DNA from 4 places in the Klebsiella quasivariicola genome. Region 1 is predicted to be linked to each of the others. Evidence: predicted binding sites of a transcription regulator. Region 1 holds the regulator's gene; each other region holds the start of a gene.
What was found. Region 1 encodes LexA, which represses DNA repair genes until DNA is damaged. Its sites were predicted from a motif close to TNCTGTATGTACATACAGNA; they were not measured.
Positions count from the first base shown of each region.

Region 1 (6,024 bases):
AGAACTCCGGCGCATTGATACCGTGCAGTACCGACAGACGCTGGGCCACGGTACGACTCTCTTTTTCCAGCGAACTGCGGTTGATCGACGGGTTGGCGCTCAGCAGCCAGAAGGTGATGGCATAGCGCTGCAGCGTCTCGCGCGCGCCGGCGGCCAGCAGCTGCAGGGAGCGCGAATGAGACGGGTTGAGGCTCATCACATCGCCATCGACGACGATCAGCTCCTGACGCAGCATCTCGGCAATCAGCGCATCCACCACTCCGGCCAGCTCCGCTTTTTCCCAGCGCAGGAACAGCTCGGCTTTGAGGAACGGATAGAGCGTTTCGACATGGCGCAGCACTTCGGCGCGGCTGAGGTGGCGATGCTGAGTTACCAGGGCGGCTAACAGCGACGGCATCACCAGCATATGGGCGATGTTGTTGCGATAGTAGGTCATCAGTACCGCCTGCTCGCGCGGCAGAATGATGATATCGCCGATGGTGTCCTTCTCGACCTCGAACTTGTTCATCTGCAGCGCGTGGTCGATGAGCTCACTGGCCGAAGCGGACGGCGCGGTGGCATCTGGCGCATAGGGCACATTGCGCAGCAGCGCGAGGTAGCACTCCAGCTGTTGGGTCAGTTGCTCCCGGGTCAGCGAACGCTGACGCGAGGCCAGCAGCGCCGTACAGCACAGGTTCATGGCGTTGGCCGCGCCAGCGTTGTTGATGCGCACCATCAGGTCAGCGGCAATGTTATTTACCGTCGGCGTCAGCCAGGAAGGGCGGACCGCTTCGATCGGGTCGATTGCTTCCCGCCACTCCGGCACATGGTGGTTCAGGTAGGTCATCAGCGGCAGCGGTTCGCCGAAGTTAACGTAACCCTGGCCAAGATTGCGCAGCTTACTTAAGCCACGCACCATCTGCGGCAGACTCTCTTTCTCTTTGGTGGCGCCGCGCAGCTCCTTGGCATAGGTTCCGACCTCCATCACGTGCTCATAGCCGATGTAAATCGGTACCAGAGTGATCGGTCGGGTGCCGCCGCGCAGCATCGCCTGGATGGTCATCGACAGCGTACCGGTCTTCGGATCGAGCAGCCGGCCAGTACGGGAGCGGCCGCCTTCCACAAAGTACTCCACCGAATAACCACGGCTGAACAGTTCGCCAAGGTATTCGCGGAACACGGTGGAATAGAGCTTGTTGCCCTTAAAGGTACGGCGAATAAAGAAGGCGCCGAGGCGACGGAAGATCGGCCCGGCTGGCCAGAAGTTGAGGTTGATGCCCGCCGCGATATGTGGGGGGACCAGTCCCTGATGGTACAGGACATAGGAGAGCAGCAGATAGTCCATGTGGCTGCGGTGGCAGGGGACATAGACAATTTCATGGCCGTCGTGCGCCAGCTGGCGTACGCGCTCGGCGTTATGCACGTTGATACCCTGGTACAGACGGTTCCAGGTGAAGCCGAGAATGCGATCGGTCAGGCGGATCATCTCGTATGAGAAGTTCGCCGCAATCTCTTCCATCAGCGCGATAGCGTTCTGCTGGGCCTTCTCGTGGGAAATCTTCTTACTGCGCGCTTCGTCTTCTACCGCGCGGGCGATCGCTTTCGAGGCCAGCAGTTTATTAAACAGATCCTGGCGGGCTGGCAGACGCGGGCCGACGGCGGCCAGGCGCTGGCGGGCAAAGTGCATGCGGGCGACGCGAGCCAGCTTCTGAGCGATGATCTTATCGGTACCATGCTCATCGGCCATGCGGCGCAGCGACACGGAAGGCGAGAAACGCACGAAGCTGTCGCGGCCGAGCCAGGAGACGGCGAAAAATTTCTGGATACCGTTGAGCATCCGCAGCGGCGGATTAACTTCCCCTTTCTCGCGACCCGGCGAGCGGCCAAACATCACCGAGACCGGCACCATTTGCACATCGAGATCCGGATGGTTGCGGTGCAGATCGAGGTAGTCGTGGAACAGCTTGATGGACTCTTCTTTTGGCGTGTAATAGGTAAACACGCGTGGCCCGCCGTGGATGAATACGTAACGCGGCAGCAGCGTGCCGTCGATCTCCAGCGGTTCAAACGGGTCAGGTAAATCATGCGCCAGGCATTGGGCGCGCAGCGTCAGCAGGTCCGCCTTCGAGTTATAGGGCAGGACGTACATGATCGGACGCGAGGTATCGAGTCCTAATTCCTGGGCGGGTTCTGCCGGAATAGACTTGCTTTTTACCAGCACCCGTAATGGTAAATTCAGTAATTTATAGTAAATTCGTTGCCAGCCGGACATAAACGATGTGAAGCCTCTGGTTAATCATGCAAATGCGCGGCAAGAATAACAGAAAGCGGGCAAAATTTCCGTTACCGCGCGGCAAACGCGTACACTCATCGACGTCATTTACATAAAAAAGGTTTTGTGATGGCCAATAATACCACCGGGTTAACCCGAATCATTAAAGCGGCAGGTTACTCCTGGAAAGGATTTCGCGCGGCGTGGGTCAACGAGGCCGCGTTTCGTCAGGAGGGCGTCGCCGCCATCGTGGCCGTCGCGATCGCCTGCTGGCTGGACGTCGACGCCATCACCCGCGTATTGCTGATTGGCTCGGTCCTGCTAGTGATGATAGTCGAAATTCTCAACAGCGCGATTGAGGCGGTTGTGGATCGTATCGGCTCGGATTTTCACGAGCTTTCAGGGCGCGCCAAAGATATGGGGTCGGCGGCGGTTCTGCTGGCGATTATCATCGCGCTGATCACCTGGGGGATGCTGCTGTGGAGCCATTATCACTAACGTTCTTCGCTAACCCTCGCAAAATCTAAACAATCTGCCGATTTTTGTGTGCCATGTGGTTCCAAAATCACCGTTAGCTGTATATACTCACAGCATAACTGTATATACACCCAGGGGGCGGAATGAAAGCGTTAACGACCAGGCAGCAAGAGGTGTTTGATCTCATTCGGGATCATATCAGCCAGACGGGCATGCCGCCGACGCGTGCGGAAATTGCTCAGCGCTTGGGGTTCCGTTCCCCAAACGCGGCGGAAGAACACCTGAAAGCGCTGGCGCGTAAAGGCGCGATCGAGATCGTCTCCGGTGCCTCTCGCGGTATTCGTCTGTTGACGGAAGAAGAGCACGGCCTGCCGCTGATCGGCCGCGTTGCCGCCGGTGAACCGCTGCTGGCGCAGCAGCATATTGAAGGCCACTATCAGGTCGACCCGTCGATGTTTAAACCCAACGCCGATTTCCTGCTGCGCGTCAGCGGGATGTCGATGAAAGACATCGGCATTCTGGATGGCGATCTGCTGGCAGTCCATAAAACCCAGGACGTGCGTAATGGCCAGGTCGTCGTCGCGCGCATTGACGAGGAAGTGACGGTGAAACGCCTGAAAAAACAGGGTAACGTCGTCGAACTGCTGCCGGAAAACAGCGAGTTTTCTCCGATCGTCGTCGATCTGCGCCAGCAGAGCTTCACCATTGAAGGCCTGGCCGTCGGCGTGATCCGTAACGGGGAGTGGCTGTAACTCCCGTCTTAACGCAGCGTCATCATGATGCATGACGCTGCGATGTTTCTCCTCTGTCTGGTCCCTCTTCATGCTGCTCAACGCCGCCGATAAAGCACTGTGGCGCCTCGCGCTACCCATGATTTTCTCCAATATCACCGTTCCGCTGCTGGGGTTGGTGGATACGGCCGTGATTGGCCACCTGGACAGCCCGGTATACCTCGGCGGCGTGGCGGTCGGGGCGACGGCCACCAGTTTCCTTTTCATGCTGCTGCTGTTTCTGCGTATGAGCACCACCGGGCTGACCGCGCAGGCCTGGGGCGCCAAAGATCCGCAGCGCCTGGCGCGGGCGCTGGTGCAGCCGCTGGCGCTGGCGCTGGGTGCCGGGGTGCTGATTATTGCGCTACGCCTGCCGCTGATTAACCTTGCCCTGCATATTGTCGGCGGCAGTGAGGCGGTGCTTGAGCAGGCGAGACGGTTTCTCGAAATCCGCTGGCTCAGCGCACCCGCCTCGCTGGCCAATCTGGTGCTGCTCGGCTGGCTGCTGGGCGTCCAGTACGCCCGGGCGCCGGTGATTCTGCTGGTGGTGGGTAATCTGCTCAATATTGTGCTCGACCTGTGGCTGGTGATGGGCCTGCGGATGAACGTCCAGGGGGCGGCGCTGGCCACGGTTACCGCCGAGTACGCAACCCTGATCATTGGCCTGGTGATGGCGAAGCGAGTGCTGACGCTGCGCGGCGTGTCGCTGCTGATGTTAAAAAATGCCTGGCGCGGGGATCTGCGCCGGCTGCTGGCGTTGAATCGGGATATCATGCTGCGCTCTCTGCTGCTGCAGCTCTGTTTTGGCGCACTGACCGTGTTCGGCGCCCGTCTGGGCAGCGACATTGTGGCGGTTAACGCGGTACTGATGACCATGCTGACCTTTACCGCCTATGCGCTGGATGGCTTTGCCTATGCCGTGGAGGCCCACTCCGGCCAGGCCTACGGCGCCCGCGACGGTAGCCAGCTGCTGGAAGTCTGGCGGGCGGCCTGCCGGCAGTCTGGCATGGTGGCGCTGGCGTTTGCCCTGATTTACAGCCTGGCGGGGGAGTACATCATCGCTCTGCTAACCTCGCTGCCTTCTCTGCAGCAGCTGGCCGATCGCTATCTGATCTGGCAGGCCATCCTGCCGGTGGTCGGCGTCTGGTGCTATCTGCTGGACGGCATGTTTATCGGCGCCACGCGCGGCGCAGAGATGCGTAACAGTATGGCGGTAGCCGCGGCGGGGTTTGCTGTAACGCTGCTTTCGGTCCCACTGCTCGGTAACCATGGTCTGTGGCTGGCGCTGGCGGTGTTCCTCGCCCTGCGCGGCCTGTCGCTGGCGCTGATCTGGCGTCGCCACTGGCGGCGCGGCACCTGGTTTAACTAATCATTTCCGTTCATCGCGGCTAGCCGTGAATTCCCGCGGTTGCGCGCCGCTTACCGGGGCAGCTCAGTGGCCCGGCTCAGGGTAGCGTAAGCCGGGAAAATCCCCTCAGCCTTATCAATCGGTAGGATGGTTAAAAATTCCGAATAACGAATCCACCCCAGCATTCTCATCTATAGTTAATACCATGTCCGGCACAAAACGGGCTGTAAACCCACCGAATGATGAGGACGTTATCATGAATAAAGACGAAATCGGCGGTAACTGGAAACAGTTGAAAGGTAAAGCCAAGGAACAGTGGGGCAAACTTACCGATGATGATATGACCGTAATCGAAGGGAAGCGCGACCAGCTGGTCGGCAAAATTCAGGAGCGTTACGGCTATGCGAAGGATCAGGCTGAGAAAGAAGTCTCAGACTGGGAGCATAAGAACGACTACCGCTGGTAGCGTTCCCTGACCCGAAGAGTGAAGCATTTGTGTTAGTGCCTGTCTGAATGGCGCAGGGACGCGCCGTTAACCCTTTTTCCCGCTGCGGCTCACGCTCAGCGGGCTTTCTTTTTGAGCTGGATGGTATGATCGTGCTGGCAGTGTCCCGGTGTGCTGCAGGCTTCCACTTCCACACAACCCGCACAGAGACCGTGGGCTTCAATCACGTTGTGGCGCAGGGCAAAACCCATGCGGGCCGCCAGCGTATGCATGATATCTTCCACCCCTTCCGCCGCTTCCTCTTTTACCACGCCACAGCGGTCGCAGATAAACATGGCCGAGCTGTGAGTCGGCTGGTCAAACAGATGGCACAGCACATAGCTGTTGGTCGATTCCACCTTGTGAACAAAGCCCTGTTCAAGTAAAAACTCCAGCGCACGGTAGACCGTTGGCGGCTTAGCCTGTGGCTCTTTCTCACGTAGCAGGTCCAGCAGATCGTAGGCGCTTATCGCCCCTTGCTGCAGGCTCATCAGGCGCAACACTTCCAGACGCTGTGGAGTCAGGCGTACGCCGCGCTGCGCACAAAGCTTTTCAGCATGCGCTAACATCTCTTGCGAAGGGGTCTTATCCATGAGCATCCTCAGGTTGCGTGAATTTGAATCTGTTACTTTATCACGTTCCGCGTAAAACACCGAGAGCCGGCGGGTGATACAGGTCATACTTCAGATTGTCG
Region 1 is NZ_CP022823.1:5,182,811-5,188,834, reverse strand. It holds gene plsB (glycerol-3-phosphate 1-O-acyltransferase PlsB) at 1-2,251, opposite strand, end outside; gene B8P98_RS26085 (diacylglycerol kinase) at 2,381-2,749, shown strand; gene lexA (transcriptional repressor LexA) at 2,872-3,480, shown strand; gene dinF (MATE family efflux transporter DinF) at 3,551-4,867, shown strand; gene B8P98_RS26070 (CsbD family protein) at 5,103-5,312, shown strand; gene zur (zinc uptake transcriptional repressor Zur) at 5,408-5,923, opposite strand.

Region 2 (6,024 bases), 1.5 Mb from region 1:
GCGCGCGGATGGCCAGGGAATTCAATCACCGACAGGGCGTTGATCTGTCCGACGCATTCACCTTCGGTCTCAATCAGGATCTGTTCCTGCAGGATTTCATCTTGCATACGTTCGGCCAGATAGCCTTCACGCCACTCCCGGCGAGCCAGCATCGTCTGCATTTCTTCGCCAGTGATCTTCTCGCCTTCGCAGAAAGCGGCGGCCTCCCGAAGCTGGCGGGCTATCCATAGTGGGCTGAGCGGTAACGTCTCCTGATCGCCGGTATAGCGTGTCCCTTCATCGAGCAACAGCGGCCAGGCATCGGCTGCCGGTCCTGGCAGCGCCAGCTGCTGGGCATTTTGCCATACCCACTGACACCAGCCTTTCAGCGTATCGGCGTCAGCGAACTGCAGTGTATCTTCATATTCGCTGTAGATGGCCTGTGCAGAGAGCTCTGGCTCCATTTCCTGGAAATCCGCCAGCGATTCACGTTCACCCACTAGCATGACTTTCAGGCTCAGCGGCATGGCGGGAATGCTGACCGGCAAGGGGCGGGATTCATCGACGGAAAGCCAGTCAAAACGCTGACGAGTCACCATATTTTTCAGGCGTACCCACAGCAGGGGTTGGGCCAGCAGTGCGCGTAGAGAGAGTACCAGCACACCGCCGTTGGCCTGGTGGACAAGGCCTGGCTGGAGGCTAATTTCGCCATTAAACTGGCGTACGCAGCCAAACAGCTGTTCCGCCTCTACCCAATCGGCTGCCACGACCGGCGCGATGCTGGCAAAATTATCCTCAGCACGTTGCGCCGGAGAGAGCGTGACGCGAGCGCCATCAACCTCATAGCGAACACCGTAGAGCGGTGCGGCAGGTTCATGCAGCGTCCGGGTTTCGGCTGCCAGCCATTGCAGATACTCCGGCTCTTCTGGGGCTTTCACCAGCATGAAGGAGGAGACCGCCGGCGTGAACAACAGCTGTTCAAGCGCGTAGAATAAACGCGGCTGCAGATCGCCCGAAAGAGAGGGGGCCGGATGGGAAAGATCAGCTTGTGCAAACAGCGCCTGATAAGGTTCCGTATCAGGCGCGAGGTCGGTTCGGGTCAGTTTCGTAATGGTCAAAGTCGCTGTTTTTTAGTTAGATGTAAAGCGCGCAATTATACCTGATGCCGCGACCGAGCACACGGAGGATTATGGTTACCTCGGTGATTCCCCGGCCATATACATCGCGAATAATGATTTATGTTCAGCACATCAGGAAAAAACTGATATCCTGAAATGAGTTACACGGTCACATTGAGATCGCAATGAAATATCAACAACTGGAAAATCTTGAAAGCGGCTGGAAATGGAAATATCTGGTAAAGAAGCACCGGGAAGGTGAGCTGATTACCCGCTACATTGAGGCCAGCGCTGCGCAAGCTGCGGTAGATGACTTGCTGACGCTCGAAAATGAACCTGTGCTGGTGCAAGCCTGGATTGAGCAGCATATGAATCCGGCGTTAATGAACCGCATGAAGCAGACTATCCGCGCGCGGCGCAAACGCCATTTTAACGCCGAGCATCAGCATACGCGTAAGAAGTCTATCGACCTTGAGTTTGTCGTCTGGCAGCGTCTTGCCGGCCTGGCGCAGCGGCGGGGGAAAACCTTGTCTGAAACCATCGTGCAGCTGATTGAGGATGCTGAGCACAAAGAGAAGTATGCCAGCAAAATGTCGAGTCTGAAGCACGATCTGCAGGTGCTGTTAGGCAAAGAGTAATCAGTACGGTCTGTCTGATGCCACCCAGGCGTAACTTCCCCCAGTCGTGAAGGCGAGTTAACGCCATAAAAAAACCCGCCGAAGCGGGTTTTTTTATCAGTTATAACTTAAGCCGCCGGCTGAGTTACAACGTCTTTGTAGCCTTTAACTTCGATCTCTACACGACGATCCGGAGCCAGGCAGTCGATCAGGGCAGCGCGCGCTTTCACGTTGTCACAGGTGTTGCCAGTAACCGGGTTGGATTTACCCATGCCGCGAGCGGAGATTTTGCCAGCCGGGATGCCTTTAGCAACCAGGTAGTCAACAACGGACTGAGCACGTTTCTCAGACAGCTGCTGGTTGTAAGCTTCGGAACCGATACGGTCGGTGTAACCCAGAACAACAGCAGAACCGTCTTTCGGATCCATGTTGCTCAGCTGGGTGTACAGCTGATCCAGAGCCTGCTGACCTTCCGGTTTCAGGGTTGCTTTGTTGAAGTTGAACAGAACGTCAGACTTCAGGGTGAAGTGCTTGGTAGTCACTTCCGGAGCCGGAGCCGGAGCCGGAGCTACAACCGGTGCAGCATCTTCCTGACCGAAGCGGTAGGAAACACCCACGCTCAGCATGCCGTTGTCCGGACGAACGCCAACGGTGCCCGCGTCGCCGATGTTGTTAACCCACTGGTATTCCAGACGGGTAGCGATGTCACGAGTAACAGCCCACTCTACGCCGCCCGCAAATACCGGGGAAACGCCAGTGTCGTGGTTGTCGCCAGCGATGCTGTTGCTGGAGTCTGCGCGCCATACCATGCCGCCCAGACGGGTGTAGATGTCCAGATCGTCAGTGATCGGGTAACCCAGTTTAGCGGTCAGCTGAACGCCCTGAGCTTTGAATGCGCCGTTAACCTGGTCGCCTTTGTACGGCATACGGCCCAGCCAGTCGTAACCCATTTCGAAACCGAGGTACGGGTTAACCTGGTAACCACCGAACGCACCAGCGCCCAGCTGGCTTTCGTGGGTCGGACCATTGTTGTTCAGAGAGCTGTTGTACCAGCCAGTGTCATGGAACTGGGACCAACCCAGTTTACCACCTGCATACCAGGTGTTATCTTTCGGAGCGGCCTGCGCTACGGTAGCGAAGCCAGCCAGTGCCACTGCAATCGCGATAGCTGTCTTTTTCATTTTTTGCGCCTCATTATCATCCAAAATTCGCCATGAAGTTACAAAAGACCTCACGGTTAAATCCTTCACCGGGGGCGTGACTTGTTGTTAACTATGCTGATACATGCAGCGTAAGCCGATCACCCCTGGCGATGTAAAGTCTACAACTTAGTTCGAAACTTACAAGTGTGAACTCTGTCAGGCATATGAAAAAAAAGGGTTGTATACACAATATTTAACAAATATGGTTGATTTTCGTACGCAGGGAAAAGGCAGAAATCCCCGTGTGGCAGGCATTCAGCGAAAAAGACCCTCTAAATCGCAGCACCTTAACCAACGGTAAAAAAAATTCCAGGAATAATCCTAATTTCACTCAATGATACAAATTTGAGTGAATTTTTAGCCCGCTGAGTTGTCTGCCGAGCGTGCCCTGATTTCTGACCGGGCGCATGATGAACCCCATCGCGCAGCCTTCCTGAGCGGCATTAACCAGACGCTCATGCTCCTCGGCGGTTAGCTCCTCCGCCAGCCAGCAGATAACCACACTATAATTCCCGGTGCGCAGCGCGCGGATCATCGAGTCTACGGTATGGCAGGGAGACAGCTGGCTAATTTGCATGACTTTAGACAGTGGCAGGCCGGCGGACTGAACCCACTGGCGGCTTAGCTTCTGTTGCGGTGTGAGCCAGAGCTGCCAGCGAGACTGTTGACCCAGCTGCTGTAATAAAGGTAGCAGTAATAACTGTGTCATCATGGGTTGATCTTCACGATAGACAATTTCACTGATCAGCCCACTGGCGGTCTGTTCGCCGGAACGATGAGCGTAGTGGCCAGCTGGAGCAGAAGCCTGTGCTGAACGATTTGCGTGAGCTGAAGTAAACATAGTCTATCCCGCCTGTAGTTACTGTATGTATGTACAGTATATCCGTCAGGGGAAAAGATCAACCGCAATTTGCCATTTTGCTGCCTGAAATTTACTCATTTCCTGCCGCGATGTGCCTTCCTCTGCTACCGCGTTCGACACTTTTTCTCCGGGCATCCTTAACGCAGGCTAATCGTTTCTCTCCCCCCGGTCGGTTGCAGCAACGCGAGAAAATTTCTGAAAGCTTCTCGCAAAACCGCATTCTGGTAGGAAAGTCGACAAAAATCACCTTGCTGCTGCCGGGGAAGTCCCTTATGTTTTCCATAGTGGATCCGCTAACAACTTAAGTTTAATTACATGATTAACAAAGGAATGATCATGAGAAAACTCGTTTGTCCGCGGCTCCCGCAATTTCAGGCCTGCGTTTCACCGCTGGGTCAATTACATACCCGTCCGCTCTTTGGCGGTTACAGTCTGGCCATTGATGACACGGTGTTTGCGATGGTGGCAGAGGGAAATATTTATCTGAAGGCCTGCGAGCAGAGCGCCGCCTATCGGGTTGAACACCATAATCCTTTATTGATGCTGCGCCGACATGGGCGCATCGTGCCGCTGAAATATTATCAGATCGACGACGCCTTATGGCGCGATGAGAAACAGCTCTTTCGCCTGTCGCTGTTGTCATGGCAGAGTGCCCAGCGCGAAAAGTATCACCGCCGGGATTCTGGCCGTTTGAAGGATTTACCCAATATCAGCTTTCATATGGAAGTGCAGCTGATTCATGCGGGCATTCCGGATGTCAGGACGCTTCGGGATATTGGCGCCCAGCAAGCCTGGCTGAAGCTACGTGAAAATAATGCTTCTTTGTCACACAGTGTACTGCTGGGGCTGGAAGCCGCGATTGGCGGGATCCATGTCGCCGCGCTCCCGACGCCGCGGCGTCAGGAGCTGATGGAATGGGCGGAGGATCGCTAGCGGATAACAGTCTTCATTCAGTTTGAGTATGAACGCGCTGTTGCAGGCGGCAGATTTCAGGCAGCAGCGCGAGCAACAAGCCGATTTGCTGTAATACCAGCGGCTCTTTACTGTCCGCGCGCGGTTCCAGATGCTGAATCCGGCTTTGCAGGCTGGTCAAAGACTTTTGTACCCGATGTTCATCGGCGGGGGTATGGTGCAGGGCGTCATCAACATAGCAAACCGCATCATCCAGCAGGGCGAGAATATCGGGGGTGGACAATTTTTCCCGATGCGCGCCCAGGGCGGAGATATAGCTGGTGAAAGTATGATTCAGACAGAGCAGGCGAAACGCGGTCTCGCGCTGAGTGGCGTCTGCACGTGGTTCCGTCGATAAATTAGAGACGACGGAGGCCAGTTCCGCATCCCGGTTGTAGGCATCGCGACGGGCCACGCGGTATGCCAGGCGGTTGTCGCGTCCCTGGTGATACTGTTCCAGAATCGCGTCCAGATAACGGCAGTTGGCATTCATCGCCCGGTCCAGCACTCGTGGCAGGTTACGGAATTTCCAGTCCGGCCAGATGAAGCTGACTGCCGCCCAGGCAATGGCGCAGCCGATAAGGGTATCAATGATGCGCGGCAGCGCGACCTCAAAACCTTCCCCGAGCAGGTTAAAGCACAGCAGTACCAGCAGGGTAATAAACATGGTGGCATGGGCATACTGTACGTTACGAAAGGCAAAGAACAGCACGCCGGTCAGGACGATCAGCAGTAATTGCCCTTCAACAGAGGGAACCAGCAGCAGGACGGGCAGGCCGATCGCGACGCCAACCAGCGTGCCGATAATTCTCAACGCCAGTCGATGGCGGGTGGCGTTATAGTTCGGCTGACAGACAAACAGGCTGGTCAGCAGGATCCAGTAGCCATGCTGGAGGCCGGTAAACTGAATAAAGGCATAGCCGGCGCAGAGCACCAGTGACATACGCACCGCGTGGCGAAAAAGGGCTGATTCTGGCGACATATTGCGCCGCAGACGCAGCCAGATATCGTTCAACCCGCCGAGCCGATCATCGGCCAGCAGTGTCTCGGTATTACTGTTAACAGGGGCGGTGGTTTGCACCGATTCAATCGTGGCCAGCTGCGCATCGATGGCGCGCAGGTTATTGAGTAAAAAGCCCAGGGCATTGATCTGCTCGTCGGATGCGCCGCTGGCGCGCACGCGCTCGAGTGCCGCATCGAGATGCATAAACGCGCGTTCAAAATGGGCGTCATGTTGATAAGGTTCGCGCAGCAGAATCGCCCGCGAGAGCTTCTGGCAGGCCTGTGCCTGCATC
Region 2 is NZ_CP022823.1:3,638,429-3,644,452, reverse strand. It holds gene B8P98_RS18370 (AAA family ATPase) at 1-1,097, opposite strand, end outside; gene matP (macrodomain Ter protein MatP) at 1,283-1,735, shown strand; gene ompA (porin OmpA) at 1,843-2,895, opposite strand; gene sulA (SOS-induced cell division inhibitor SulA) at 3,248-3,757, opposite strand; gene B8P98_RS18350 (TfoX/Sxy family DNA transformation protein) at 4,115-4,711, shown strand; gene yccS (YccS family putative transporter) at 4,725-6,024, opposite strand, start outside.
Region 2: the regulator LexA is predicted to act here: its motif matches at 3,777-3,796, upstream of sulA (SOS-induced cell division inhibitor SulA).

Region 3 (6,024 bases), on a different replicon from region 1:
GGCTGTGAGATGGTGCTGATGGTTGCCATTGCCGCGATGTCGGTGCGATCGTCGCTGTGCAGATAGAAAGAATACTGGCCGTCCGGCACGTTTAGTCCTCTTTATTGTAAAGGGCAATCTCCCTGGCCAGCGCCATCTGCGGATCGCCGATAACCTCGATACGGTCAGGAGCCAGAGGCCAGGCCTGACGGATAGCTTCTTCTATGAGGGAAGCCCCTCCCCCGACCAGGAATACCCGGTTAACGTTCCTGAAGGCCGTCAGCTCACTGGTGACACGCGCCCCCAGGGAAGTGATCGCCTCTGCTATTTTGTTCCGAACCTCGTCGATTTTACCGGCATCGTTGATCACACGCTGCAGATACTGACGATCATTGCGGTTGCGGATGATAGTGTCAGCGATGAGGGCGCTGGTTTCGCTGTCTGCCGCCCGCAGCGCGCCTGCAGCTGCGCGGGTGACCTGTGACACGCCGACAGACGGATTACCGTGCACCGCACTGATATCATCAAACTGGCCGACAATCACACCGGCATCGAGCGTGGTGCCACCGAGATCGATAATCAGGGTGGTCTCCGCGGGGCCGGGCTTCAGCTCCGCGAGACGGGAGAACGCCGCCGGTAGTGATTCCGGCATCACCTTCACGTCCGTTACGGTAAATGCCCTGCCCTTATTCAGAACCAGCTCACGCATCAGGTTTTCCCGTTTGCGTCGTATGTTCTCCTCGTTCCGCTGGCAGTCCCCGTCGTAATACTCACTCAGGGGCAGCGTCACGGTCAGGCTCACCGGCTGCGGCTCCAGTCCGCTGTTCAGCAGCGCATGATGCACGGCCAGCAGGTTGAGATCACCGTACTGATATTCCACGTTTGTTGTCGGGATGGCATCCCGGCTGACGCTGTCCCAGGTGTATTTCAGCGTACCCACCTGATAGTTGAACGTTGCCGCACTGAATTCCGCCACTTTCCAGCCATGACGGAAGGAGTTCGCAGAAACCCGGGTCTGAAGCTCATCTCCTTCAAACCATGCCAGCTTAACATTAGTTGAACCATCATCGCAGTAAATATTCATCAATATGCTCCGTTAATTACACTCAATTTGATACCAATTATACGAGCAAAATGAAAAAATCAAAGTAATATTTCTCAATATGAGCAATATAAAAATATCAAAATGATTAATTTAAGCATTTTGAACACCTTTATTTACTCAAAATGTTCTTAAGGCATGCGATCTGGATTATCGTCATGCTGTTAAATATACTGTATGTATAACCAGTGAAATTAGAGTGTCAGGAGGAAAGATGAAGCTACAACTTTTCAGCACCGGGAAAGAACTCCCGCCACAGGCCCATCCATTGTTTGCCGATCTGGCCAGCTGCGGTTTTCCCAGCCCTGCTGCTGACTATGTCGAGTCCGATCTGGATCTCCATGATTACTGCATACGGCATCCGAGCGCGACGTACTACCTGCGTGCCAGCGGAGACAGCATGGCCGACGGCAGTCTGTACAATGGCGATCTGCTGGTTGTGGACAGTGCTGAAAAGCCGCGGCACGGCGATATCGTTGTCGCCAGCGTACAGGGGGAGTTTACGGTGAAACGGCTTCTGCTGACGCCGCGACTGACGCTGCAGCCCATGAATGCCTCCTGGTCGCCGATTTATCCTGATCCCGACGAGCTGGATATCTTTGGCGTCGTCACGCATATCATCCACCGCCCGAGGGAGATGTACTGATGTTTGCCCTGGCCGATGTGAACAGCTTCTATGCCAGCTGTGAACGTGTTTTCCGCCCGGATTTGAAAGGAAAGCCGATAGTCGTCCTGAGCAACAACGACGGGAACGTAATCGCTCGCAGTGCCGAGGCGAAGCCCTGGATCAAAATGGGAACTCCGTGGTTTCAGATAAAAAACGAAAGGTACCCGGAAAAAATATATTCTTTTTCAAGTAATTATGAACTTTACGCCTCGATGTCGGCGCGCGTGATGAACTGCCTGGAGGAACTGGCCCCCAGGGTGGAACAGTATTCCATTGATGAGATGTTCCTCGACCTGACCGGCGTGGAGCACTGTATGGGGCTTGAGGACTTCGGCCGGCAGCTGCGTCAGCACGTGTATGACTGTACCCGCCTGACCATTGGCGTGGGCGCCGGACCAACGAAAACTCTCGCAAAATCAGCCCAGTGGGCCTCAAAAGAGTGGAAACAGTTTCGTGGCGTACTCGCTCTGACCAGGGGAAATCCGCAGAGAACGCGGAAACTGCTTTCACTGCAGCCAGTTGAAGAAATATGGGGGGTGGGTAACCGTATTGCACGCAAGCTGAATGTGCTGGGCATAAAGACCGCACTCGATCTGGCTCTGACGAACCCGGCCTTCATCCGCAAAAATTTTTCTGTGGTCCTTGAGCGAACGGTACGTGAACTGAACGGGGAAAGCTGCCTTTCGCTTGAGGAAGCCCCTTCGACTAAACAGCAAATTGTGTGCAGCCGCAGTTTTGGCGTGAAGATCACTGAGTTCGAGTCGCTCCGCCAGGCTATCTGCCAGCACGCAGAGCGGGCCTCTGAAAAGCTGCGTAAAGAGCGCCAGTATTGCCGGCATATTTCCGTTTTCATCAAAACGTCCCCGTTCGCCGCTAAAGAGCCGTACTACGGCAACGTGGCCACGGAAAAACTGCTTACCCCGACTCAGGACACCAGGGACATCATTGCAGCCGCCACAACGGCTCTGGAGCGTATCTGGAGGGATGAGCACCGGTATGCCAAAGCCGGAGTTATGCTGAATGACTTCACCGGCTCCGGCGTTTCGCAGCTGCAACTGTTCGACGAACGCCCGCCACGCCCTCACAGTGCTGAGCTGATGAAGGTTCTGGACGGGATCAACCACTCAGGGCTGGGTAAAGTATGGTTTGCGGGGCGGGGCATTGCCCCGGAATGGCAGATGAAACGGGAGATGCTTTCTCCTGCTTATACGACACGATGGTCAGATATTCCTGAAGCGAAACTGGCGTAAAACTTTGGCGATTTCACCTTGAAATTCTCAACCTAAACTTATTAATTACAATAAGTTAGATGTGAAATCGCCATGGCGAAATTATTGACTCAAATTTCTTTCAAGGACCTCATTGATAGCCTTGTCCAGTTCATCCTGAACCACTTTTGACATACGGCTAAACTCATAAGTCAGCGTGCGCCCTTTCACACGCTTGCGCGCGAACTTGTCCTTTTCTTCAAAGGTCCAGAGTGGGGAAATCACTGACTTTTCCTTAGGAGGTGGCGCTATCAATGCCTGAGATGCCTGAGAAATCAGCTTCAGTATACTGGCTTTCTGTTCGTCTTCTGGTCGCTCGCAATCACTTAAAATTGCATTATGCCGATCTGAGACAGACTGAATGAGTTCTTCAGGCGTTAAGCCCTTTTCACTGAGTTTTTCGTTAACTTCTAAAAGAATTTTATAGTCACTAAATGACAACTCCGACTGAACCGGGAACAGAGCAATCAAGTCTTGCGGTACTGCCGCCGCCTGCAGCGCCCTGGTGACCTTAGCCTGAGATAACCCCTCCAGTTCAGCAATTTCCTTTTGATTGAATCCGGACTCTTTAAGAGCTATCAGTCTCAGGCCGATTTCCCGAAGATTATGTTCTTTAGCTGTCTGGATATCTTTAGCCAGTTGGCGAGCTTCATCAGCTGATAAATGTTCATCGGTAACCATGACATCAAGGCCTGTGCGGATATAAATCGCTGAGGCTCGCCGTCTTGAACCATCCAGTATCTCAATCTTTTCACCTTGCTTAATACCAATACAGGGGAAGAACTGCTGAAACTTAATCGTCTGGATAATGGATTTCAGAGACTCCCTGGTTAGAGCAAGTTGATCTCGTCCATTGTTCTCCTGGTTTACGAAGGTCATACTTTCAACGTCAGCTGCAGGTATCCGAACAAACCTGAACGTTACCTTCCTGCCGGTTTTTAAGGTAAATACCTGGCTTCTATCGGTGTCAGTCATCTCGACCATTGACGCCTGGGTATTTAACTGTCTGCCGATGGTTTTTCTTTTCTCATTCGACATCACATACCTCCGTTAGTACGAATGAACTCGATGCGATCAAAGACTGCCTTCGCAAAGTCTTCCGCTGCTGATTTTGCGCTTTTTAGTGCCTCTGTACTTCCATCATAGGTTGCTGGATTTGCTGAAATAACTGTGTCAAAAGTCTCCCCACAGCGTTCGAAACCATCCAGTCTCGGCAGAACCATGTCTAGCATATCGGCACCGAAAACCTCTTTGGCCTGACTATGGCAAATTTTGTGATCAGACTTGTTCAGGATCTTGGACATGAAGCCGACATTACCGATGAGATTGCAGGTGTGCCCATCCATTTCGATGGAATCTATGAGGGCAGGGAGGCTGGCCACAAACTTCAGGGAAGAATGAAAATCAACCGTAGCCGGTGGAAGAGGGGTCAACATAAGGTCTGCCGCCCCAATGCAGTTTTTCAGGAACGCATCAAGGTGCGGACCACTATCAAGGAAAATAAAGTCGTAGTCATGCTGGAGCTTATCGATAATGTTCTCTTTAAGCACAGCATGAATATTTTTCCCTGGGAGATGTTCTTCACACAATCCCTTCCAGCCTTCAGCAAGGAATGCATCGTCAATGGAAGCAGGGATTACATCAACACCAGGGATAATAGACGGTACTATAAAATCGGAAAGTAATTCTTCACGAGACACGTTCTGGAGCATGGCCTGAGCAGCCGTATTTTCAACCAGGCCCACTGAATTCTCATGGCTCAGGAACATTGTCAGAGATGCCTGCGGATCGAAATCGATGGCCAGAATACGCAGGTCTTCGAACAGAAGCTGAGGATGAGCTCGAAAAGCATGTGATAATGAAGCGGTAGAAACTGTCTTGGAACCACCACCTTTAAGATTACATACAAAAATCGTAAAGGCTTTATCGAAGCGATCCCTGTACTTGGGTACTTTACGATGGTTATACAGATCGATGACATTCTGAATCGTCATCGCGTATTTCATGGTATTGCCAGAAGGTTTCTTTTTGAAAATGTAGCCACCGGCTTCCATTTCGGCCACAGCATACTCAACACTACCTTTACTGAGTTTTGGCAGCTTATAGAGTGCGGCTTTGCTGTATTCCTGATAGAACTCGGTAAGCTTCAATTCCTCTTTTTGCTGGCGGATACTCTCGCTCAAAGATGTCAGAAGCTTACCTGCACGTGTAGCAACTTTCCGTAACTGCTCAATATTGTCCATTTATCACCTCATGACGTTTTTTGTCATTTTGAACAAAAAGAGTCATGTTGCAAGCAAAAAATCATATTGTTTTGATTTCGCTCTCAACAGGAGGGGCGAGAAGTTCGACGGGCGTGCCACTCAATCACAGTGCCGCAACACACAGACGCACTTATGACCATCACACAACAAGTCGTACAAAAGGGTACAGAGAAAGGTATCAGCGCTCGCCGCAGTCATGTAACCGAGCGTAGCGAGCGAACTGGCGAGGAAGCGAAGAGGAACCGTTCCGGCAGATAGCTCTTACGCTCAGCACAAGAAGAGTTTTCCATCCTCTGTGGGAAACAGGTCAACTTCATGGACGGCCAGGGCTGCGGGAAACACCACATGTACAGGCACACACACGGATAGCTTGCTCTGGGCAACAAGTGTGACAATCAGCCCTCATTGATTATGACGAACTTGCCCCCTCAGGTCATATGACTAACGGGAAGAGGGGACAATCTAGTGTGACAAACTGCACTCATTTAACTGTGACAAACTACCCTCAGGGTAGGGTGACAAATTGCCCTCAAATGTGGCTTCACTACCGGTTACAGCCAAAAGAACTATGAGTAAGCGCAGGATGTCAGGGAAGGAACAGCAAAACTGTGACAAATCACCCTCAAACTGCCAGATCAAATGTGACGAACCACCCTCAAATCTGTGACAGATAACCCTCAGGCTATTCTGTTGTCATCGAGGTGATATCACGGAAGGAAAATACGATATGAGTCGTCTGGCGGC
Region 3 is NZ_CP022825.1:32,713-38,736, reverse strand. It holds gene B8P98_RS29480 (plasmid partitioning/stability family protein) at 1-89, opposite strand, end outside; gene parM (plasmid segregation protein ParM domain-containing protein) at 92-1,063, opposite strand; gene umuD (translesion error-prone DNA polymerase V autoproteolytic subunit) at 1,296-1,727, shown strand; gene B8P98_RS29465 (Y-family DNA polymerase) at 1,727-2,998, shown strand; gene B8P98_RS29460 (ParB family protein) at 3,080-4,054, opposite strand; gene B8P98_RS29455 (AAA family ATPase) at 4,054-5,259, opposite strand; gene repE (replication initiation protein RepE) at 5,963-6,024, opposite strand, start outside.
Region 3: the regulator LexA is predicted to act here: its motif matches at 1,253-1,272, upstream of umuD (translesion error-prone DNA polymerase V autoproteolytic subunit).

Region 4 (6,024 bases), 2.5 Mb from region 1:
GAGCTGCGAATCCATCACTTCCTTGCCGTAGGCGTTTTCCGCGTGCAGGTATTCCAGCACGTCAGGTCGCGCACGCTCATCGTCGCGCAGCCAGTAGTAGTTATCGATGCGTGTATCGCCATGCAAGGTCATGGCGTGCGGGATCCGTTTGGCTTTAGGTGGCATGTTATTCTTCTGCTGCTTTATCGTGACACAAGTGCATTCAGGGCGCACGGTGGCGCCTGAATGATGACGTGTCTATAAGGGTGGCAAAAGACGCGGGCGATGCAAGCGAAACGTGATAATTTAACCGCTTAGCGCTTGTTTTTGTGACTGGATATCCTGTTCGATGTCGGCCCGCACATCTTTTGGCAATGCCAGAGCCTCTCCCAGCGCGTTCAGATAGCTGCGCTCCATAAAATGGTCGATATCAATCACCGCGCAGCTGAGGTAATAGATCTCCAGCGCCTCCTGCGGATCAACAATGCCCTCTGCCAGACGCTGCGGATCCAACGGCTGGGCCAGCGCCTGGTCAATCAATACCCGGGCCTGAACGTCAATATTGGCCGCCCGCAGCTGGGTTTCAATATTCGCCCGCTCGTGGTCATCAATATGGCCGTCGCTTTTCGCGGCAAACACCAAGGCCGTAATCAGCCGTACGCTTCGCGGATCGACATCCGCCGGCACCGCAGTCGTTTCAGGGACAGATCCGGGTGCGGGCGTGTGCTGAGCGCGCATTTTCTGCTGATACTTGTTCCACAATACCGTGCCTGCCACCGCCCCGCCGCCTGCCAGCAGCGCGCTGGTGCCATATTTCGCCAGCAGTTTGCGTGACGATTTGCTGGCCACCAGCAGTCCGGCCAGCCCACCGATGGCGCCGGGTAGTAAGGCGCTTCCTGTTGACGACTCGCCAGTCGGTGACGCGCCCTTCTGCCCAAGCAGCGACTGCAGTTGATTTAGCCAGTTAGCCATGGTTTTCCTCTCAGGTGACAAACACTGTTATCAGCCTAAACGACGCGATGTCAGGAAATGTTAGACGTGGCTAAAGATGCGCAAAGGTGGGCGCGGCAGACGGCTTCCTGCCCCCTCAGCCGATGGCTGGCCGCCGCTAATCAGGCCGCTTTGCCTTTGCGCGCTTTGGCAACCGGCACGGCGTCATCATCCGCCGAAGAAGTCTCGCCGGCCGCCGCCGGTGCGGGGACGTCGTGCGCGGGCGTATCATGCTCCGGCAGTCGGCCGACGCGCAGAATATGCTGCAGCGCCTCTTTTCGCTCTGCCAGCCACATCGCCATGGTATCGCGCTGGGCGTCATCCATCTCCAGCGGCGATGCCACCAGCCAGTCATTCAGCACCTCTGCCAGATCGAGCATTTTGTCGTAAGCGTCGGCCTCTTTTTTGCTGGCAAAAGACATTTTTTCCTCACCTTCGCGGATCACCACATATTTAATTTCAACCGCCATGCTGCAGCCTCTCAATACTGTATTTTTATACAGTATAACAAATTTCCTCTGCGGACTCAACTCACGCGCGTAAAGACAGACGCAAACGTTTTCGTTTATAATCGTGGCCATCTTTTTTTACTGCGGAAGAGAGTTATGACTGTATTAGGCACCGCGCTGCGCCCGGCAGCCACCAAAGTAATGCTGTTAGGTTCCGGCGAGCTGGGCAAGGAAGTCGCCATTGAATGTCAGCGTCTGGGCATTGAAACTATCGCCGTCGACCGCTACCCCGATGCCCCGGCGATGCAGGTCGCCCACCGCGCTCACGTCATCAATATGCTGCACGGCGAGAGCCTGCGCGCCCTGATTGAACAGGAAAAACCCGATTACATCGTGCCTGAGATCGAAGCGATAGCCACCGATACCCTGGTCGAACTCGAGCAGGCCGGGCAGAAAGTGGTCCCCACGGCGCGGGCGGCAAAGCTCACCATGAACCGCGAAGGCATTCGCCGCCTGGCGGCAGAAGAGCTGCAGCTTCCTACCTCCCGCTATCGTTTTGCCGACAGCGAAGACGGCTTCCGCGCGGCGGTTACCGAGATCGGTTTGCCGTGCATCGTCAAACCGGTGATGAGCTCCTCCGGCAAAGGCCAGAGCTTTATCCGCTCGGCTGACCAGCTCAGCGAAGCCTGGCGTTATGCGCAACAAGGCGGCCGCGCCGGCGCCGGGCGCGTGATTGTTGAAGGGGTGGTGAATTTCGATTTCGAAATTACCCTGCTCACCGTCAGCGCCGTCGATGGCGTGCATTTCTGCGCCCCGGTTGGTCATCGTCAGGAAGACGGCGACTATCGTGAATCCTGGCAGCCGCAGCAGATGAGCGACCTGGCCCTCGAACGTGCCCAGACCATCGCCCGCAAGGTAGTGCTGGCGCTGGGCGGTCATGGCTTGTTCGGCGTGGAGCTGTTCGTTTGCGGCGACGAGGTGATCTTTAGTGAAGTCTCCCCTCGCCCACACGACACCGGCATGGTCACGCTGATCTCGCAGGATCTCTCGGAATTCGCCCTGCACGTTCGCGCCTTCCTTGGACTGCCCGTCGGCGCCATCCGCCAGTATGGCCCGGCCGCCTCCGCGGTGATCCTTCCGCAGCTGACCAGCCAGAACGTCCGCTTTGGCCAGCTACAGTCAGCCGTCGGGGCTGGCCTGCAGCTGCGTCTGTTCGGCAAGCCGGAGATCGACGGCACCCGCCGCCTGGGGGTGACCCTCGCCGTTGCCGATTCGGTTGAGGAGGCTGTAGTACGGGCTAAAACCGCCGCCGCTGCGGTCATCGTCGAAGGCTAAAGACAAAAAAACCCGGTCGCGTTGCCGCTGACCGGGTTGTTGACCTTGAGGCGCCGTTTACTTCGCGCCTTCCACCGCTTCACGCGCCAGGGTGGTGATGCGATCGTAGTCACCGGCTTCCAGCGCGTCGGCTGGCACCAGCCAGGAACCACCGATGCACAGCACGCTGTTCAGCGCCAGATAGTCACGGTAGTTAGCCGGAGAGATACCGCCGGTCGGGCAGAAGCGAATGTGGCCGAACGGACCCGCAATCGCCTGCAGGGCTTTCACGCCGCCGTTGGCTTCCGCCGGGAAGAATTTAAACTCTTTCAGACCATACTGCATACCCAGCATCAGCTCGGACACCGTGCTGATCCCCGGGATCAGCGGAATGGTGCCGTCTTCGGTCGCCGCTTTCAGCAGGGATTCGGTCAGCCCCGGGCTGATAGCGAACTGCGCGCCAGCTTCCGTCACCGCTTTCAGTTGCTCAACGTTGGTGACTGTGCCCGCGCCGACAATCGCGTCCGGCACTTCTTTAGCAATCGCGCGGATCGCTTCCAGGGCGCACTCGGTGCGCAGGGTGACTTCCAGCACGCGCACGCCGCCCGCGACCAGCGCTTTCGCCATCGGTACCGCGTGCTCCAGCTTTTTCACTACGATAACCGGGACAACCGGACCGGAGGTGAGGATTGCTTCTGCTGTTGTTTTCCAGTTTTTCATCAGGATTTTCTCTCGCCAGATCTAGAAATTAAATCGTCTTAAAAAGTGATGCAGGTTGCGCCCTGCTCCGCGCCAGAGAGCTTCTCACGCAGCGCCCCAAACATCTCCCGACCGGTTCCCACGCGCGACGCGCTGAGGTCAGGGATATGCGGCTGACGCGCCGCCAGTTCGGCATCCTCCACCAGCAGCGTCAGTTCCCCCGTCTGCCCGTTCACGCGAATAAGATCGCCATCGCGCACTTTCGCCAGCAGCCCACCGTCGTACGCTTCAGGCGTGACGTGGATGGCTGAGGGGACTTTACCGGAGGCGCCAGAGAGTCGGCCATCGGTCACCAGCGCTATTTTGAAACGGCGGTCCAATAATACACCAAGTGGCGGCATAAGTTTATGTAATTCTGGCATCCCGTTCGCTTTTGGTCCCTGATGACGGACCACCACTACGCAATCTTTGTCCAGCAGACCCGCTTCAAAGGCTGGCAACACGTCGTGCTGGCTCTCGAACACCACCGCCGGCGCTTCGATCACCTGGTTCTCTACCGGAACGGCTGAGGTTTTCATCACCGCACGTCCCAGGTTACCGCTCAGCACTTTGGTGCCGCCGTGACGGGAGAACGGTTTTTCGAAAGTGGCGATGACCTGGTCGTCCAGCGGCGCTGTCGCCCCTTCACGCCAGTCCAGCTCGCCGTTATTCAGCCATGGCTCCAGGGTGTAGCGTGACAGACCGAAGCCGGCTACGGTGTGAACATCCTCATGCAGCAGGCCGCCTTTCAGCAGTTCGCGCACCAGTACCGGAACGCCGCCCGCTGCCTGGAAGTGGTTGATATCCGCCGGGCCGTTGGGATAGAGGCGCGCCAGCAGCGGCACCACGTCGGACAGGTCGGAAAAATCATCCCAGTTAATGATGATCCCTGCCGCGCGAGCCATCGCCACCAGGTGCATGGTGTGGTTGGTGGACCCCCCGGTCGCCAGCAGCGCCACGATACCGTTGACCACCACTTTTTCGTCGAACATTTTCCCCAGCGGCATCCACTCGTTGCCATTGCCGGTCATGCGGGTGACCTGGCGCGCGGCGGCGGCGGTCAGCGCTTCACGCAGCGGGGCATCCGGATGGACAAAAGAGGAGCCCGGCAGCTGCATGCCCATAAACTCGACCACCATCTGGTTGGTATTCGCCGTGCCGTAGAAAGTACAGGTCCCCGGCGCGTGGTACGAGGCAGCTTCGGACTCCAGCAGCGCCATACGATCCACTTTACCTTCCGCGTACAGCTGGCGAATGCGGACCTTCTCTTTATTAGCCAGGCCGCTGGCCATTGGACCGGACGGAATAAAGACCGACGGCAGATGGCCGAAAGAGAGCGCTGCCATGGTCAGGCCGGGGACAATTTTATCGCACACGCCGAGGTACAGCGCGCCGTCGAACATGTTATGCGACAGACCAATGGCAGCGGACATGGCGATCACTTCGCGGCTCAGTAAAGAGAGCTCCATCCCGTCCTGCCCCTGGGTTACGCCATCGCACATCGCCGGCACGCCACCGGCCACCTGGCCGACCGCATTGGCGCTATGCAGCGCTTTACGGATGATGTCCGGATAGTGTTCATAGGGCTGGTGAGCGGACAACATATCGTTGTAGGACGTGATGATGGCGATATTGTTGCGCAACATGCTTTTCAGGGAGGCTTTGTCTTCCGCCTGGCAGGCCGCGAAACCGTGAGCCAGGTTGCCGCAGGCCAGTTGCGCACGATGCACGGTGTCGGTTTTAGCCTGGTTAATCCTTGCGAGGTAAGCCGCGCGGGTATCACGCGACCGTTCGATAATGCGATTTGTTACCCGTAACATTGTCGGATTCATAAAGGCTCCTCAAATTTTTATCTGTCCGGCCGCTGCGTGATGACGTATTTTTGTGCTAAAGGCCACCAACACCAGCGCTCAGGGGCAAAATGTCTGAAAGCAGTGTAATAAAAAAAGCCCCGTGGGTGAATCCTCACGGGGCTTAAAAGATTAAAAAGCATGCGACTTTCTGCGTCAGATCATGTTACCGGTAAAATAACCCTGACGGATTAGCCCGCAGGCTTATTCAAACTCGTTCCACGAACGGCCGTCGCGGGTGATCATCGCCACTGACGCAACCGGTCCCCAGGTCCCGGCCTGATACGGTTTCGGCGCATCGCGATCGGCAGCCCAGGCTTCGGTGATGGAATCCACCCACTTCCACGCCTCTTCCACTTCATCACGACGCACAAACAGCGCCTGGATGCCACGCATGGTCTCCAGCAGCAGACGTTCATAAGCATCGGCCAGGTGCGTCTGGTTGAAGGTTTCGGAGTAGCTCAGATCCAGCTTGGTGATCTGCAGGTTATGCTTATGGTCGAGTCCAGGCACTTTGTTCAGTACCTGGATATCCACCCCTTCGTCCGGCTGCAGACGAATGGTCAGCTTGTTCTGCGGCAGCTCCTGCCAGGTTTCTTTAAACAGGTTAAGTTCCGGCGTTTTGAAGTAAACCACGACCTCAGAGCATTTGGTTGGCAGACGTTTGCCGGTACGCAGATAGAACGGTACGCCAGCCCAGCGCC
Region 4 is NZ_CP022823.1:2,098,508-2,104,531, reverse strand. It holds gene ptrB (oligopeptidase B) at 1-165, opposite strand, end outside; gene B8P98_RS10525 (tellurite resistance TerB family protein) at 286-951, opposite strand; gene B8P98_RS10520 (YebG family protein) at 1,092-1,439, opposite strand; gene purT (formate-dependent phosphoribosylglycinamide formyltransferase) at 1,575-2,753, shown strand; gene B8P98_RS10510 (bifunctional 4-hydroxy-2-oxoglutarate aldolase/2-dehydro-3-deoxy-phosphogluconate aldolase) at 2,811-3,452, opposite strand; gene edd (phosphogluconate dehydratase) at 3,491-5,302, opposite strand; gene zwf (glucose-6-phosphate dehydrogenase) at 5,525-6,024, opposite strand, start outside.
Region 4: the regulator LexA is predicted to act here: its motif matches at 1,455-1,474, upstream of B8P98_RS10520 (YebG family protein).